DNA from 2 places in the Halotolerantifilum yawarlongkerapense genome. Region 1 is predicted to be linked to the other one. Evidence: riboswitches for the same ligand, from Rfam matches in the RefSeq annotation. Region 1 holds a riboswitch; the other holds the start of a gene.

Region 1 (7,881 bases):
GATGAAAAGGTGTTTCTTGGTAGACGTGATAATTCAGCCAGTTGGAAAAGAGTAGGTTGGCATGAGACCGCCAACGAACGACCGGCGGTTGGTCGGGATCATCTTTCCGGTAGTAGTGTTTCGGGGGTGCGATGGATAGTCCCCTGCCCAGGTCCCGGCGGTATTCTTTATCCAGCGTATCGGGATCATACTCCAAATGACCGGTTACGTAGATCTGACGTTCGTCACGGCTCATCACAATCCCTGCGCCCACTTCTTCGGAATCGCCGAGTACCACGAGATCCTGGTGCTTATTGATTTCTTCGGTCTTTACTTCAGTGTGCCTGGAATGAGGAACGGCGAAGAGATCATCGAAACCCCTCAAAAGTGGATAGGGATGTGGATGGATGTAGTGATCGAAAACACCGAAGGCTTTCTCGGGCAGAGGATGCTTTTCAATACCATACCGATGATAGAGAGCAGCCTGAGCTCCCCAGCAGATGTGAAGGGTGGAGGTCACATGATCTCGAGCGTAATCCAAGATCTCCGTGAACTCTTGCCAGTAGTCTACCTCCGAAAAAGGGAGTGTTTCCACTGGTGCGCCTGTGATAATCATCCCGTCGAAATGACGGTGACGTATGGCTTCGAAGGCTGTGTAGAAACGAAGCAGATGCTCTCGAGAGACGTTGGTCGGTTGATAAGAAGAGGTCTGGAGAAGGGTGACCTCTACCTGCAAGGGGGTATTGCCAATCAATCGGAGCAACTGTGTTTCGGTCTCGATCTTTGTAGGCATCAAATTGAGAATCACGATCTGAAGTGGCCGGATGTCCTGGTGGATGGCCCGGCCTTCCTTCATGACGAAAATATTTTCCTCCCGGAGGGTGGTTGCGGCGGGTAGGGATTCGGGAATCACGATGGGCATGGGGTCACTCCCTTTCTGTGGTGGCGATTGCGAGCGCCTTGTCCATATCCTCCAGAATATCCTGAAGATCTTCAATGCCCACAGAGACGCGGATGAGATCCGGCAGTACACCTGAGGCCCTTTGTTCTTCTTCGGTCAATTGACGATGCGTTGTACTGGCCGGATGGCTGACCAGGGTACGGGTGTCCCCCAGGTTCGTCACATGTGTGGCCAATGCTACATTGTCGATGAAAACCTTGCTGGAGGTGGCTCCACCTTTGACTCCAAAGGTCAAGATACCCCCCACACCATCCGGCATCCACTGGGTGGCCAGGGCATGACTGTCGTGACTAGCTAGACCCGGATAACAGACCCAACTGACATCGGGATGCTTTTCAAGATGACGGGCGAGGCCCAGAGCATTCTCACAGTGTTTCTTGATTCTAAGCGGTAGTGTCTCCATACCCTGTGAGATCAGAAAAGCATTGAAGGGAGAAATGGTGGGACCGAGGTCACGCAGAAGCTGAACGCGAGCTTTGACAATATAGGCAGCGGATCCGAAGGTATCTACATAGCGCATGCCGTGATAGCTAGGATCGGGTTCCGTTAGTCCCGGGAATTTTTCTGGATCCCACTCGAAACCCCCACCGTCCACAATCACCCCTCCCATGCTGTTACCGTGTCCCCCCAGGTATTTTGTTGCGGAGTGTACAACAATATGTGCGCCCAGTTCGAGGGGGCGGCACAAGATGGGCGTCGCGAAGGTGTTATCGATGACCAGTGGGACGTTGAATTTTTCCGAGAGGGCTGAGAATTTTTTGAAATCCAGTAGATTAAGGCCCGGGTTGCCGATGGTCTCCGCAAAGAGAGCCCGCGTCTCGGGGCGAAATGCCTGCGCGATAGTCTCGAGAGAGGCATCGGGGTCCACGAAGGTCACTTCAATGCCCATTTTTGCAAAGGTGTTTGCGAAGAGACTATAGCTTCCACCGTAGAGTGTATTGGCAGCCACGATGTGTTGCCCCGAGGTACAGATATTGAGCAGCGCCAGGGTAGTGGCTGCTTGGCCAGAGGCAGTGGCCAGTGCGCCCACACCTCCTTCGAGCGCTGCGATCTTCTGTTCGAAGGCATCGTTCGTCGGGTTGTTGATCCGTGTGTAGATGTTGCCGCCCTCTTCAAGATTGAACAATCGTGCGGCGTGGTCTGCGTCCTGAAAAGCATAGGCCGTCGTCTGGTAGATGGGGGGGAGCATGGCTCCTGTAGCATCCGGTCGATAGGACCCGTGCACTGCAATGGTTGCTAGCTGTTTACTTTGAACGGTCATCTCGTTTTCCTCCTTATCACAAAAAAAGCACATCTTCCCGGCAAAAAGGAGAAGATGCGCTTGGTCAAGCACTTCGTTCCTTTCATCTGCCAGATAACTTCTGCTGGAATTAGCACCGTTTCGAACGAGTCGATGGTTGCTGAGGTGTCGTAGGGCCAGTCCCTCAACCTCTCTGGATGAAAAGCGTATTGAATTTGATGTCTATGATAACAGGTTGCAAGAAGGCTTGTCAATTCGTTTTCGAAAAATTGCGTCAAAACAAGGGCGTGCAATCGTTTTCCAGATTCAAAACGCTGCAGTGTAGTGAAATGCAAGCTTTGCGACGGTTGGCACAGGTCTTAAACACCCTGTTGAAATCTCGACATTTCCGTTGACAGGCACCAGAGGTGCTGTTAGAATATTCAGTAATTACCTCGAAAGCCAATGCGGAAGACATGAGGCACAGCGCCAGTACGTTCAACAGAGAGTCGGTCGTGGCTGAAAACCGACAACCTAGCTGGATCCTTCTCACTTCCAAGGCACCGATTTGAACACAAGCCTTCGCTTGTCATTAGATGCGGTCGGATGATCCCGTTATCGATCGAGTGATCTGAGCATTTATTCGGATCCACTGAGTTTCAAGGCTGCGAGGCCCTGAAAAAAATGGGTGGTACCGCGGGACAAACATCTCGCCCCAAAGATTGGGGCGGGGTTTTTTTATGCAAAAAAATCGAGTGAAAGGGGCGATCGATGTGGAGAAAATGACAGGTGCGATGCTGATTATCAAAAGTCTTGAAAGTGAGGGCGTCGATACGCTCTTCGGATATCCCGGTGGTGCCGTTCTTCCGCTCTATGATGCGCTGGGCGACTCGCGAATCCGGCATATCCTCGTTCGGGGGGAACAGGCGGCGGCCCACGCGGCAAACGGCTACGCCCGGAGCTCCGGGCGCCCGGGTGTTTGTCTAGCGACATCGGGCCCCGGGGCAACGAACCTGATCACAGGAATCGCCACTGCATATATGGATTCCGTACCGTTGGTGGCCATCACGGGACAGGTACCCAGGGAGCGTATCGGGTCGGATGCTTTTCAGGAAGTGGACATAACAGGAGCGACGGAACCCTTTACAAAACACAACTATCTGGTGAAAAACGTGGAGGACCTCCCACGGATCATCAAAGAGGCCTTCTACATTGCGCGAACCGGTCGACCGGGTCCTGTGTTGATCGATATCCCCACGGATGTGCAGCAGGCCACGACTGACCGTTGGCAGGCGATGCCTCTCGATCTACCCGGTTACAAACCAACCGTTGCAGGGCACCCCGGTCAAGTGAAAAAATTGGCCGAACTGTTAAACAAAAGCAAAAGACCGCTGATTATTGCCGGTGGCGGTATAGTGGCTGCAGGGGCGAAACAAGCCCTGAGAACGTTGTCCGAACAGGTGGGGATACCCGTGGCCACTACTTTCATGGGCATCGGGGCTATCGCGACGGATCATCCTTTGAGTCTGGGCATGATCGGGGGGCAGCACGGTGTTCACGCGGCCACGCTCGCTCTTGAAGAAGCCGATGTACTCCTTGTCATCGGTGCAAGGATGGCCGACCGGGCGACAGGTGCCACCGGTGGATTCGGTCACCGCGCGACCATCGCCCATGTGGATGTGGATCCGGCGGAAATCGGAAAGAATGTCAGAGTGGATTTACCGATCGTTGGCGATGCGAAGAACATTCTCGAACAGCTTCAAGCAGAGCGTATCCATCGGTCGGGTGGCGGTTGGATCGAAAAAGTCACCTCTTGGAAAAAGATCCATCATGGGGTTGGTCGTATCTCCGGGGGCGTTCATCCGATGAAGGCACTCCAGCAGATCGGACGAAGGATGCCAGCCGACACCATCGTGGTGACAGATGTGGGGCAACACCAGATGTGGGCGGGACGCTATCTCGCGATCAAGGAGGAGAGTCTGTTTCTTTCCTCCGGAGGATTGGGAACGATGGGGTACGGATTGCCTGCGGCCATCGGGGCCAAGGTGGCCAATCCCGACCGCGAGGTGATCTTGATAACCGGCGACGGATCCTTCCAAATGGCGATGGCTGAGTTGGCTACTGCCTCGGCCGAATCCGCGTCGATTAAGGTTTTTCTGTTCAACAACAATCATCTCGGGATGGTGCGTGAGCTCCAGGACCATTTTTGCGAACAAAGGCACAGACAAGTGCACTTGAAGGGGAATCCGGACTTCTCCATCATCGCTTCGGCCTATGGTTTCGAGGGGAGAAGAGTCATTGATGACCTTGCTTTTAGCGAGGCGTTACCGAACGTCTTCCGGGGAGAGCAAACGGTATTATTGGATCTCATGGTCTCTCCCGATGCAGCGGTGATCCCGAGGAAGGGAGATGAAGTGGTATGAGAACAATCCTGAGCATCAAGGTGCTCGACCACGCCGGCGTGCTATCGAGAGTCGCCGGGCTATTCAGCAGACGCGGATTCAATATCGACAGCCTAGCTGTAGGCGTTACGGAAAAACACGGAATCTCCAGAATGACGATCGTGGTCGATGGGGACGAAGCACTGATCGAGCAGATCACCAAGCAACTGAACAAGCTGATCGATGTGATCAAGGTATCGATTATTGATCACGATCCCGTCGCAAGGGAGTTGGCGCTCCTTCGTATTCATGCACCGCAGAAGAATCGGCAGGAGATCCTGAAGACACTGGAAGTGTTCCGCGCGCGTATCGTGGGCATGGATCAATCGACGGTAACAGCAGAGGTGACCGGTGAGGGGCAGAAAATCGATGCGCTACGCGATCTGATGCTCACCTATGGCATCCAGGAGATGGTGCGGACGGGAACCGTGGCCATCGACAGACGACAGCCGAAAAACCAAGAGGGGGTTGAATTGAGATGACAGATCAAATTTATATTTTTGACACAACACTTCGTGATGGGGAACAGTCACCGGGAATCAGTTTGAACGTTGAAGAAAAACTAAAGATTGCCAAACAGCTGGCGATCCTCGGTGTAGACGCTATCGAGGCGGGATTTCCCATCGCTTCGAAAGGAGACTTCGAAGGGGTCAAGGCCATCGCAAAGAGCGTCCGCGGTCCTGTGATCACCGGATTGGCCAGAGCGGTCAAGGCTGACATCGATCGTGCTTGGGAAGCACTTCAGTATGCTGAGAAGCCGAGGATCCATACTTTTATCGCGACCTCGGACATCCATATGGAGTATAAGCTCAAGATGACACCGGAGGAAGTGATCGATCGAGTCCGCGAGATGGTGGGTTACGCAAAAAGTCTCTGCGAGGATATCTCTTTCTCACCGGAAGACGGGTCACGCACGAGACCTGAGTTTCTCCACCGCGTACTAGAAACCGCTATCGAGGCGGGGGCCACGGTACTCAATATTCCGGATACCGTGGGCTACAGTACACCAGAAGAATTCGGGCGGCTGATCCAAGGGATCAAAGAGAAGGTAAAGGGAATCGACAACGTGATTTTGAGCGTTCACTGTCACAACGATCTAGGATTGGCCGTGGCCAACTCCCTCGCCGCCATCACAAATGGCGCCAGGCAGATAGAGTGTACCTTGAATGGCCTAGGCGAGCGAGCTGGTAACGCCGCACTCGAGGAAATCGTGATGGTGCTCAGGACCCGCGGAGACCATTACCCCTATCATACCCAGGTGATCACCGAGGAGATTCACCGGACGAGTGCCCTGGTCAGTCATCTGACGGGTGTTCAGATCCAACCGAACAAGGCGATCATCGGAGCCAACGCCTTCGCCCATGAATCGGGCATCCACCAGCACGGTGTCATGAGCCATAGGGAAACCTATGAGATCATGACACCGGAATCCATCGGCTTGAAAAAGAGCCAGATGGTACTCGGCAAGCACTCTGGTCGACATGCCTTCGAGGAAAAATTAAAGGACCTCGGCTATCGTGACATCGGCATGACCGTCTTGAACAGCGCCTTCGAGCGGTTCAAGGATCTTGCCGACAAAAAGAAGGCTGTACTCGATGAGGACATCGAGGCCCTGCTTAGTGCGGAAACCTCCGATACCCCGTCGATCTACACCTTGGATTACTATCATATCTCCAGTGGGAACACCTTACTGGCCACCTCAACCGTACGTCTCAAGCGAGAAGATGTTTGCGTGGAGGAAGCTGCCTGTGGTGATGGTCCGGTGGACGCGACATACAAGGCAATCGACCGGGCAACGGGACTTGAAATCACATTGAAAGAGTACTATATCAAAGCGGTTACCGGTGGGAAGGATGCCCTCGGTGAAGTGACGGCTAAGGTCGAGAGCGCTGGGAAGCTGTACATCGGTCGCGGCGTGAGCACAGATGTCATCGAAGCCAGTGCCCGCGCCTATATGAGCGCGGTGAACAAGGTGCTGTTCGATCAAATGGAAGTGGAAAACGATGAGCGAAAAGGAGCGTGAACCCCTTGGGGATTTAAGACGTAAGAAAAAGATCATGACCTTCGACACAACATTACGAGACGGTGCACAGGCCGAAGGTATCGCCTTCACCGTGCTCGACAAGATCAAGATTGCACGGGCCCTCGATCGGTTTGGCATCGACTATATTGAGGCGGGTAATCCCGGATCGAATCCCAAGGATTTGGAATTCTTCGAACGCACGGAGGAGCTACACCTGGAGCGTGCAAAATTGACGGCCTTCGGTAGCACCAGACGTGCCGGCTGTTCCGTGGAGGAGGATGAGAACGTAAGGGCCCTGGTCTCGGCGGGGACACCAGCGGTGGCGATCTTTGCCAAGGCGTGGGACTTTCATGTGACAAAGATCATTCGAACGACCTTGGAAGAGAACCTAGCGATGATTCACGAGACCGTCAGCTATCTCAAGGCGATGGGTAAGGAGGTCATCTTTGATGCGGAGCATTTTTTCGACGGCTACCGCGAAAACCGCACCTATGCCATGCAAGTGCTGGCAGCCGCCGAAGGAGGCGGTGCCGATTGGCTCGTCCTTTGTGATACCAATGGCGGAACACTACCTGAGGAGATAGCCCGTGCAGTAGAAGACGTGGACAAGACCCTTGGCACCGCGGTGGGTATCCACTGCCACAATGATATCGGCATGGCCGTGGCGGCTTCGGTTTCTGCCGTCCACCACGGGGCCACGATGGTGCAGGGGACCATCAACGGTTACGGGGAGCGTTGCGGCAATGCGAATCTCATATCGATCCTGCCGACCCTTCAGTTGAAGGGAACCTACACCTGCGTTCCTCCGGAGAGGATGAAAGAGCTCATGCTCTTGTCGCGCACCGTCAGCGAGCTTGCCAACCTTGCTCCTGACGAACGGGCGCCCTATGTGGGCAATAGTGCTTTCGCACACAAGGGGGGAATGCACATTGATGGCGTGCGTAAGAATCCCCGCTCCTTCGAACACCTCGACCCCGCTTGGGTGGGCAACGATCGCCGTGTTCTGATGTCGGAGGTGTCAGGTAGAAGTACCATCCTGGACAAGATACAGCGTGTGGCCCCATGGGTCACGAAACAATCGCCCGAGACACTCGATCTCATGGAGAAGCTCAAGACGCTCGAGCACAATGGTTACCAGTTCGAGGGGGCTGAGAATTCTTTCGATCTATTGATCCGACGGTTGATGGGCCTCCACCGGACGTTTTTTAAAGTCGTGGATTACCGTGTGTTCAGTGATGATCACCGCAAAGAGGAAGAG
Region 2 (7,881 bases), 250 kb from region 1:
GCAACGCTCATCGATTTCATCACGCGCCGTGTAAAGCAAAAAGGAGGGCGGGCCTAGCCATGGAAGAAAAGATCAAGAGAATCATCGAGGCCTACAAAGACCAGGATTTGATTCACATCGCCGTGACCTGCCCGGAACTGGGAGTCGCCATCGATCGGGCCTACCAGAAGGAGACGGAACACCACCGGATCAACGAGATGGTGAGGGGCGGTCGGGGTCGCGTGGAACTGGTGCTACACGAGATGAAGGACAAGTACGCCCTGCTCGCCGAGCTCCTGGCCGATCAGTTGTCCCTGGCCCTGGTGGAGAAGGAGCGGGAGCTCTTCAAGAAAATCGCGGATTACGGTGAGAACAGCATTCTGGTCACCGATGAACGCGGGCACATCCGATATGTGAATTACCATTTTGAAAAGATGACGGGCTACCAGCTGGTGGAGGTCATCGGCGAAAATCCCAACATCCTGCGTTCGGGCGAGCAGTCCGACGCCTTTTACCAAGAGATGTGGCAGGAGATCAAGGCGGGCCGTCCCTGGCTCGGTGAGTTCCACAACAAGCGCAGGGACGGATCGCTTTTTTGGGAGCGTGCTCGGATTTTGCCGCTCGATCTCGCCGATGAGACGGTCTACGTGGCCTACAAAACGGATATCGCCCTGCAGAAAAAAATCGAGGAGACCCTGATCCTAAAGAACCGGCACCTAGCGGATGTGCTTTCGGAACTGGAGAGGACCCAGACGGCCCTTCGGGACCAGGAGGGACTGGAGGAAGTCGGCGATCTCGCGGCGGGCTTGTCCCACGAGCTGGCGATTCCACTGCAGGTCTTACGCGATAGGCTGGAGACCCTGCAAGAGGAGAAAGACAGGGTTGGAGAAAGAAAGGCGCAGTCCCTCCTGTCTGAGATCGACCGCGCTCTCGGCTATGTGGAAGGGGTGATCCGGTCCTTCACCTCCTACACGGAAGGAGAAAGGGAAGAAGGGAATACCCCTTACAACCTCGGGGAAGCCCTAGACCGGGTCTTGTCCCTGCTGTCGCCCCTGATCGGTGATCAAGTGATGGTAAAGGTGGACATGGATGAGGTGACTCCCTTCACCTGTAGGGAGGTGCCGATGAACCGGATCCTGTTCCAAGTGATCGAGAATGGACTGGAGGCCATCGGAAAAAAAGAGGAAGGCGGGACCCTGACCATCGAGGTGAGAGAGGATGAGGACCTGGCGGTCCGGATTCGAGACGATGGGGTGGGTATCCCCCAAGGGGACCTAGCCAGGGTCTTCGATCCCTTTTACACCACGAAGGAAGGGACGCACCGAATGGGCCTGGGCCTCCACGTGACCCGCCACCTGGTGGAAAAAGAGATGGGCGGGCAGATCGATGTGACGAGCGACCAAAACCAGGGAACAACGGTGACGATCTGTCTCCCCCGCTAAGGGCTTTTGGGGAAGACGTGGTCACGCGGACAAAAAAATCTAGTATTCCTAAGAAAAATTCTTGCTAACGGTATTTTCCTGTGGTATAGTACAAACTGCAAAACAACATAACCTTATTGCGAGAGACGGAGGGATTAGGCCCCGCGAAGTCCGGCAACCTGCCTGAAAGAGGGTAAGGTGCTAAGTCCTACAGGCGCTCTGGATGCCTGGAAGATAAGGAGACGAAAGAACCGACTCTCTTCTCGCGCGCTTATGCCAGAACGGGAGTTTTTCCTATTCAGCTAACCCTTTTGGAGGTGTATCGACTGTGAAAAAAAGACTTTTTACCTCGGAATCAGTAACCGAGGGACACCCAGACAAGATGTGCGACCAGATTTCCGATGCGATTCTGGACGCCATCTTCATGCAAGACCCCGAGGCCCGCGTGGCCTGTGAGACGAGTGTGACCACTGGACTCGTGCTCATCGCCGGCGAAATCACGACCGACTGCTATGTAGACATCCCCAAGGTCGTGAGACAGACCGTTCGCGAGATCGGTTACACCCGTGCAAAATATGGATTCGACAGTGAAACCTGTGCCGTGCTCACGGCCATCGACGAACAGTCTGCGGACATCGCCATGGGCGTCAACGAGTCCCTAGAGCACCGCAGCGGTGTACAGGACAAGTACGAGCTCATCGGTGCCGGTGACCAGGGTCTGATGTTCGGCTTCGCCTGTAACGAGACGGAAGAGCTTATGCCCTTGCCCATCAGCCTGGCCCACAAGATGGCCAAGCGTCTGGCCGATGTACGCAAGGAAGGTATCTTGGATTACCTGCGCCCCGATGGCAAGACCCAGGTGACGGTAGAGTACCGCGACGACAAGCCCTACCGCGTGGACGCGGTGGTCATCAGCACCCAGCACCGCGAGGACGTAGCCCTTGCTACGATCGAGGCCGACTTGATCGAGCACGTGGTGAAGGCCATTGTTCCTGAGGACCTACTGGATGCGGAGACCAAGTACTACATCAACCCCACGGGCCGATTCGTCATCGGAGGCCCCCAGGGTGATGCTGGCCTGACGGGCCGCAAGATCATCGTGGATACCTACGGTGGATACTCGCGTCACGGCGGCGGAGCCTTCAGCGGGAAAGATCCGACGAAGGTAGACCGTTCGGCTGCTTACGCAGCCCGCTACGTGGCGAAGAACGTCGTGGCCGCTGGGCTGGCCGACAAGTGCGAACTGGAGCTGGCCTACGCCATCGGTAAGGCAGAGCCCGTTTCCATCCTGGTGGAAACCTTCGGCACCAACAAGGTGGACGAAGACCTGATCGAGACGCTCGTGCGCAAGCACTTCGACCTGCGCCCCGCTGCGATCATCGATACGCTGGGCCTCCGCGCCCCAATCTACCGTCAGACGGCCGCCTACGGTCACTTCGGTAGAACGGACATCGATCTGCCTTGGGAGCGCACGGACAAGGCTGCTCTCCTGAAGGAAGAAGCGGGTCTGTAAACGGACCCAAAACAATAAAAGCAGTATCAGCGAGGCAACGACGAAAGTGCCTTTTTAGCGGTAAGAGAACGGCCCCGGATCCTAGAAAACTAGGATCCGGGGCCGTTTGATCTTGTCTTAACTCTCTGCGGTGACAGCGTAGACTTTCGCACTCTCGATCTCGCCGGTCTTCCACTGGAACTTGTTCAGGTGTCCGTAAACGATCGAGATGATCGGGACCACCCAACAAAGGATGGCATAGGGCGCGTAGGCCAGGGTACTGACGCCCAGGGTACCCGCCATGAAGACGCCGCAGGTGTTCCACGGTACAAGGGGCGAGGTCAGCGTGGCCGAGTCCTCGAGAGTCCTCGAAAGGGTCTGGGGTAGGAGATCGCGTTTCTTGTACTCCCCGACGAACATGCGGCCCGTGATCACGAGGCTCGTGTACTGGCTGGCCGTGATCATATTGAGGCCGATGGCACTGAGCACGACGGAGGTGACGAGTCCACCGATGGATTTGGTGAGGCGGACCACTTGACCGAGGAGCACTTCCAGGACGCCGTTCTTCTCCAGTACAGAGCCCAGCGTGATGCCGAGCATGGCGAGGCTGGCCGTCCAGTTCATGCTCTGGAGCCCCCCGCGGCTCAGGAGGGTGTCGATTTCATCGATACCGCTGGCAGAGGCGTAACCGCTATTCAAGATGCCGGCGATGGATGTGACGGATTCTCCCTGAAGGAAGATGGCCAAGACCGCCGCGGCCAGAGTGGCGCTCACCAGCGTGATCAGGGAAGGGACCTTTTTGATAGCGGCCGTTAAGATGATGGCCGGTGGGATGAGCGTGAGTATACTGAGGTTGAAGTTCTGCTCGATCACCTGGAGGATGGCATCGATGGAAGCGGTGTTGACCGTACCACCGTAGTTCATCCCCAGGGCACCAAAGATCACCAGGGTGATAGCAAATCCGGGTACCGTGGTGTACATCATGGATTTGATGTGGTCGAAGAGATCACCCTCTGCCACGGCTGGTGCGAGGTTCGTGGTATCGGAGAGGGGTGACATTTTGTCGCCCAGGTAGGCACCGGAGATGATGGCACCTGCCGTCATGGCAGGGTCCACACTGAGACCAGCGCCGACGCCCATGAGCGCCACACCCACCGTACCGGCGGTGGACCAAGAGCTACCGGTGGCCAGGGCCACAATGGCTGCGATGATCGTTGAGGTGACCAAGAACATAGAAGGGTTGATCAGCTTCAAGCCCCAGTAGATGATCAGGGGCACGGTACCGCTGGCGATCCACGTTCCGATCAGGGTACCGATGATGTAAAGGATCAGGAGCGGAGGGAGGGCCAGCTTTCCGGCTTCTTCGATGGACGACATGATGGCCTCCCATTTGGCACCACCGAGCATCAGGACCAAAATCGCAAAAGAGGTGACCAGGAGCAGGGTGATATGGATGGGGATGCTCAGGAGGAAAACACCTGTGGACATACCCACGATCATGAAGAGCAAGATAGCCAGGGATGCATTCAAGCTAGGTAAAGATCGATCCATATTAGTTCACCTCTTTCTGGTAGAGAGCTTCAAATTTTTCATCCAAGACCTCGTTGACCGTGATCCCGATGGTGGCCATGGTACGCACGGCCTCGAATCGGTAGTCTTTCTGTCGGACAGCAGAGGCTACAGCGATCACGGAGTCGATCAGCGGGGTTTTTATCCCCAGTTGGTCGGCCATGTGGGACATGAAGACCAGACCGTAGCCGACATCTTCATTGAGATAGCGGTGGTCGAGGGCGGATTGCGCCTTGATCCCCTGGAAGCCCGGAGCTTTGGTGTAGCCTTCGTGGTAGGTGGCTTCTTCCATATAGCCCTGGAGTACGCCGAGCTCGTTGTCCGGTAGAATCGTGACGCCGAGCTTTTCTGCAATCATCAGGCGCTCGCGATCGACGGCAGCCATGAGATTGGCCACACCCGGTGTAATGCCCTCCTCGTAGAAAAGGAAGTCGCCGTTGGTCCGTTCGATCAGAGCGGCATTCATCAGTGTGATCGAGGGATGGAGGACGGGGTTCGAGTTCTGGAGCATGGTCTGAAAGACATTCTTTGCGCCTTCCGTATGGGGATAGACCGCTTGGAAGAGTTTGAGCGCTTTGTCGAGGTCGCCACTGGGAATGGTGGAGAGGTAGAGACCGCCCCTGAGTTTTAGGAAAATCTTGACGCCGCCCGAAGGTAGAATCCGAGAGGCATAGGGGAGCGTCGATGTTTCCCCGATCAAGACTTGTGAGGCTTTGGGGTGATCGCCGAAGATTTTTTTCGTGATCAGGGCGCCTCCGAAGGAACCGGGGCAGACGATATAGACCTGATTCGGCTCGATGACTTCTTTGATGGTCTCGGCAAAGGGCTCTGTGCTAAAAGAGGGCCCGATGGCCAGGATCAACGCGGCGTCGCGGATGGCTTCGGCGATATCGTGGCCCGCATAGAGAATGGGGGCAAACCCCTCCAGTTCACCTTCTACTCGGATGCCCTTGTCCCGGTTGAGTTTGTCGATTTGTGCTGGAAAAGCCTCAAAATCAAAGAGACTCACCTCATGCCCTGCCAGTGACCAGTCTGCCGCCGCTGCACAGGCTCCGTTGCCCGATCCTAAGATGGCTACTTTCATACTGTACTTCCTCCCTTTTCAGTCCTTTGCTTGTACAATCCGGTAAGTTCCATGTGATCTTCTCTGTCTGTTGAGAATGATCTACCCTAGGATAGTGCAAAGGCTGTGCCAATATTCTGAAAAGGTTAGAAGGGTTGCAATCACTAACTTTGAGCGAAGTGTGCAGTTTGAACCATTACAAAATGCCAATAAATGAGCATATGAAAAACGTTTTCCGAAAGATGTGACGGCTTTTCGTCACTAACGATCCTGAAATGGCGAAAAACTGTCACCGAGACGGGGTCTAGGGGGTAATATCCAGCTTGTTCATTCTGTATGTGAGGGTCTGGCGCGGTAACTCTAGGATCTCGGCCGCCTTGACGATATTTCCTCGGGAGTGCGTCAGGGCACGCAGGATCATCTCCCGCTCTACCTTCTCCAGGTGTTTTCTGAGGGACATTTGAATCGGGCGTTTGGTATAGGATTCCAGATCTTGTGAGGATTCCTGGTTTTGAAGGCTGTTGACCGCTTCTTTGAAATAGGCGGGTAAGTGCTTGGTCTGTAGGATGCGATCGGAAGTGATGGTGGTCATTGCCTCGACCACGTGTTTGAGTTCCCGTACGTTGCCATGCCAGGAATAGTGGAGAAAGAGATCCATCAGTGCTGGGGACAGGCGCTGGGCCCCGGCTCCACGCTGCCTGGCCTGCTTGAGGAAGTGTTCGACGTAGACGTAGATGTCTTCCTTGCGCTCGCGAAGAGGAGGTAGGTAGAGGGTGTTGCTACTGAGCCGATAGAAAAGATCTTCGCGGAGTTTTCCTTCTCTCATCAGTTCGAGCGGATTCTTGTTCATGGCCACGATGACCTTGACCTCCAGTTGTGTCTCCTTGGTACTACCCAGCGGTCGGACCATGCCGTCCTGTAGGATCCTCAGGAGCTTAGGTTGCAGGTGGATGGGCATGGAGTTGAGCTCGTCGAGAAAGAGTGTGCCGCCATCGGCCAGTTCAAAGAGGCCCTTCTTGTCTTCCGCACCGGTGAAGGCTCCTTTGGTCGAACCGAAGAGAATGGACTCGAATAGGTTCTCGGGTGTGGCCGCGCAGTTGTGGGTGATAAAGGGCCCCTTGCGATCGGGGTTGTGGTTGACCATAGCGCTGGCGAAGAGTTCTTTACCCGTGCCGGTTTCTCCGTAGAGAAGGACCGGGCTGTCCAGTTTGGCATAAAGCTTGGCGCGCTCGATCGTGTCGAGGAGCTCGCTGTTCTGCGTGATGATGTCATCGAAAGTAATGTGGTGATCGTAGGCGTGCAGGTTGGTCCGCGATGGGTCCCTAGGCTTCGTCCGCTCCGACGACCGTTGGAGGTCGTCGAGGGAGGTGCGATCCTGGGAAAGCTCGATGGCCCCGACGATTTCACCGAAACGGATGATGGGAAAGGTAATGTTGTTCGTGTGATAGATGCGACCGCGAAAATCTTTGAAGGTCTGGTTCTTCTGGTAGATGACCTTGCCCGTTTTCAAACAGGTCTTCATGGTACTTTCCTGTGGGTCCAACTGCGGGTAGACATCGAAGTAGTACATATTCGAATAGGCGCTGTAATCATTGACGATGGGCTCGGATTCGGACCACCCGTTGATCCGAACGGTATAGAGCACCTGCAGGTTCTTATCAACGACCATCATGGAATCGACGTAATTTAACATCCACGGTAACTCTTTCATGCTAACTCCCCCTCTCGGTCTGGCTCTTCTCATTTGACCTCATGATACGGCAAGTGGATGTGCCCCGTCAACGGTGGAAGCGCAGCAGGCCCAAACTGCTTTGTAACACGCGGTGAAAAGCATCTTCCTATCTCGAACAGGACGGTTGGCTGTCGATGGCAACTTTCTTATAGAAAAAAGTGGAAAATCTACACAAAAGGTCTCCTCTGGCTAGTCCAGCGGGGATCTTTTTTGATATACTAAGGGGGAATGTGTAGGAATCTTTGGAAAGTGGGAACGTTTATGATCACCCTTCGGGGCACTGTGGAAGATATTATCTATAAAAATGACGAAAACGGCTACACCGTGGCCATTATCGAGACGGAGGATGGCTTCGTCACGGCCAACGGCATCATGCCGACCCTGGAGCAGGGACTGGACTTCGCCCTGCAGGGGGAGTTCACACGCCACCCCAAGTACGGCGAGCAGTTCAAGGTGACCACCTGTGAAGAGGTGCTGCCCACGGAGCGTCGTCAGGTGATCCGCTATCTGTCGAGCGGTCTGATCGACGGCGTGGGGGAAACGTTAGCGGGCCAGATCGTGGATGCCTTTGGAGACGACGTCTTTGCCGTGCTCGATGAGCACCCGGAGCGCCTGCTCGAGATCC

Evidence for each region. A riboswitch is a leader RNA that binds a small molecule or an ion and turns the genes downstream of it on or off. The one in region 1 is predicted to bind S-adenosylmethionine.
Region 2: linked by a shared signal. The riboswitch ahead of metK (methionine adenosyltransferase) and the one ahead of ACULM0_RS06275 (O-acetylhomoserine aminocarboxypropyltransferase/cysteine synthase family protein) in region 1 are both predicted to bind S-adenosylmethionine.

The regions. Positions count from the first base shown of each region.
Region 1 is NZ_CP199719.1:1,274,842-1,282,722, reverse strand. Features, by position in the region: gene metA (homoserine O-acetyltransferase MetA) at 1-901, opposite strand, end outside; gene ACULM0_RS06275 (O-acetylhomoserine aminocarboxypropyltransferase/cysteine synthase family protein) at 906-2,201, opposite strand; SAM riboswitch class I at 2,281-2,384, opposite strand; gene ilvB (biosynthetic-type acetolactate synthase large subunit) at 2,900-4,582, shown strand; gene ilvN (acetolactate synthase small subunit) at 4,579-5,082, shown strand; gene ACULM0_RS06260 (2-isopropylmalate synthase) at 5,079-6,623, shown strand; gene cimA (citramalate synthase) at 6,604-7,881, shown strand, end outside.
Region 2 is NZ_CP199719.1:1,528,661-1,536,541, reverse strand. Features, by position in the region: gene ACULM0_RS07450 (response regulator) at 1-57, shown strand, start outside; gene ACULM0_RS07445 (two-component system sensor histidine kinase NtrB) at 60-1,421, shown strand; SAM riboswitch class I at 1,532-1,641, shown strand; gene metK (methionine adenosyltransferase) at 1,729-2,913, shown strand; gene nhaC (Na+/H+ antiporter NhaC) at 3,031-4,443, opposite strand; gene ACULM0_RS07430 (NAD/NADP octopine/nopaline dehydrogenase family protein) at 4,445-5,545, opposite strand; gene ACULM0_RS07425 (sigma-54 interaction domain-containing protein) at 5,829-7,235, opposite strand; gene recD2 (SF1B family DNA helicase RecD2) at 7,518-7,881, shown strand, end outside.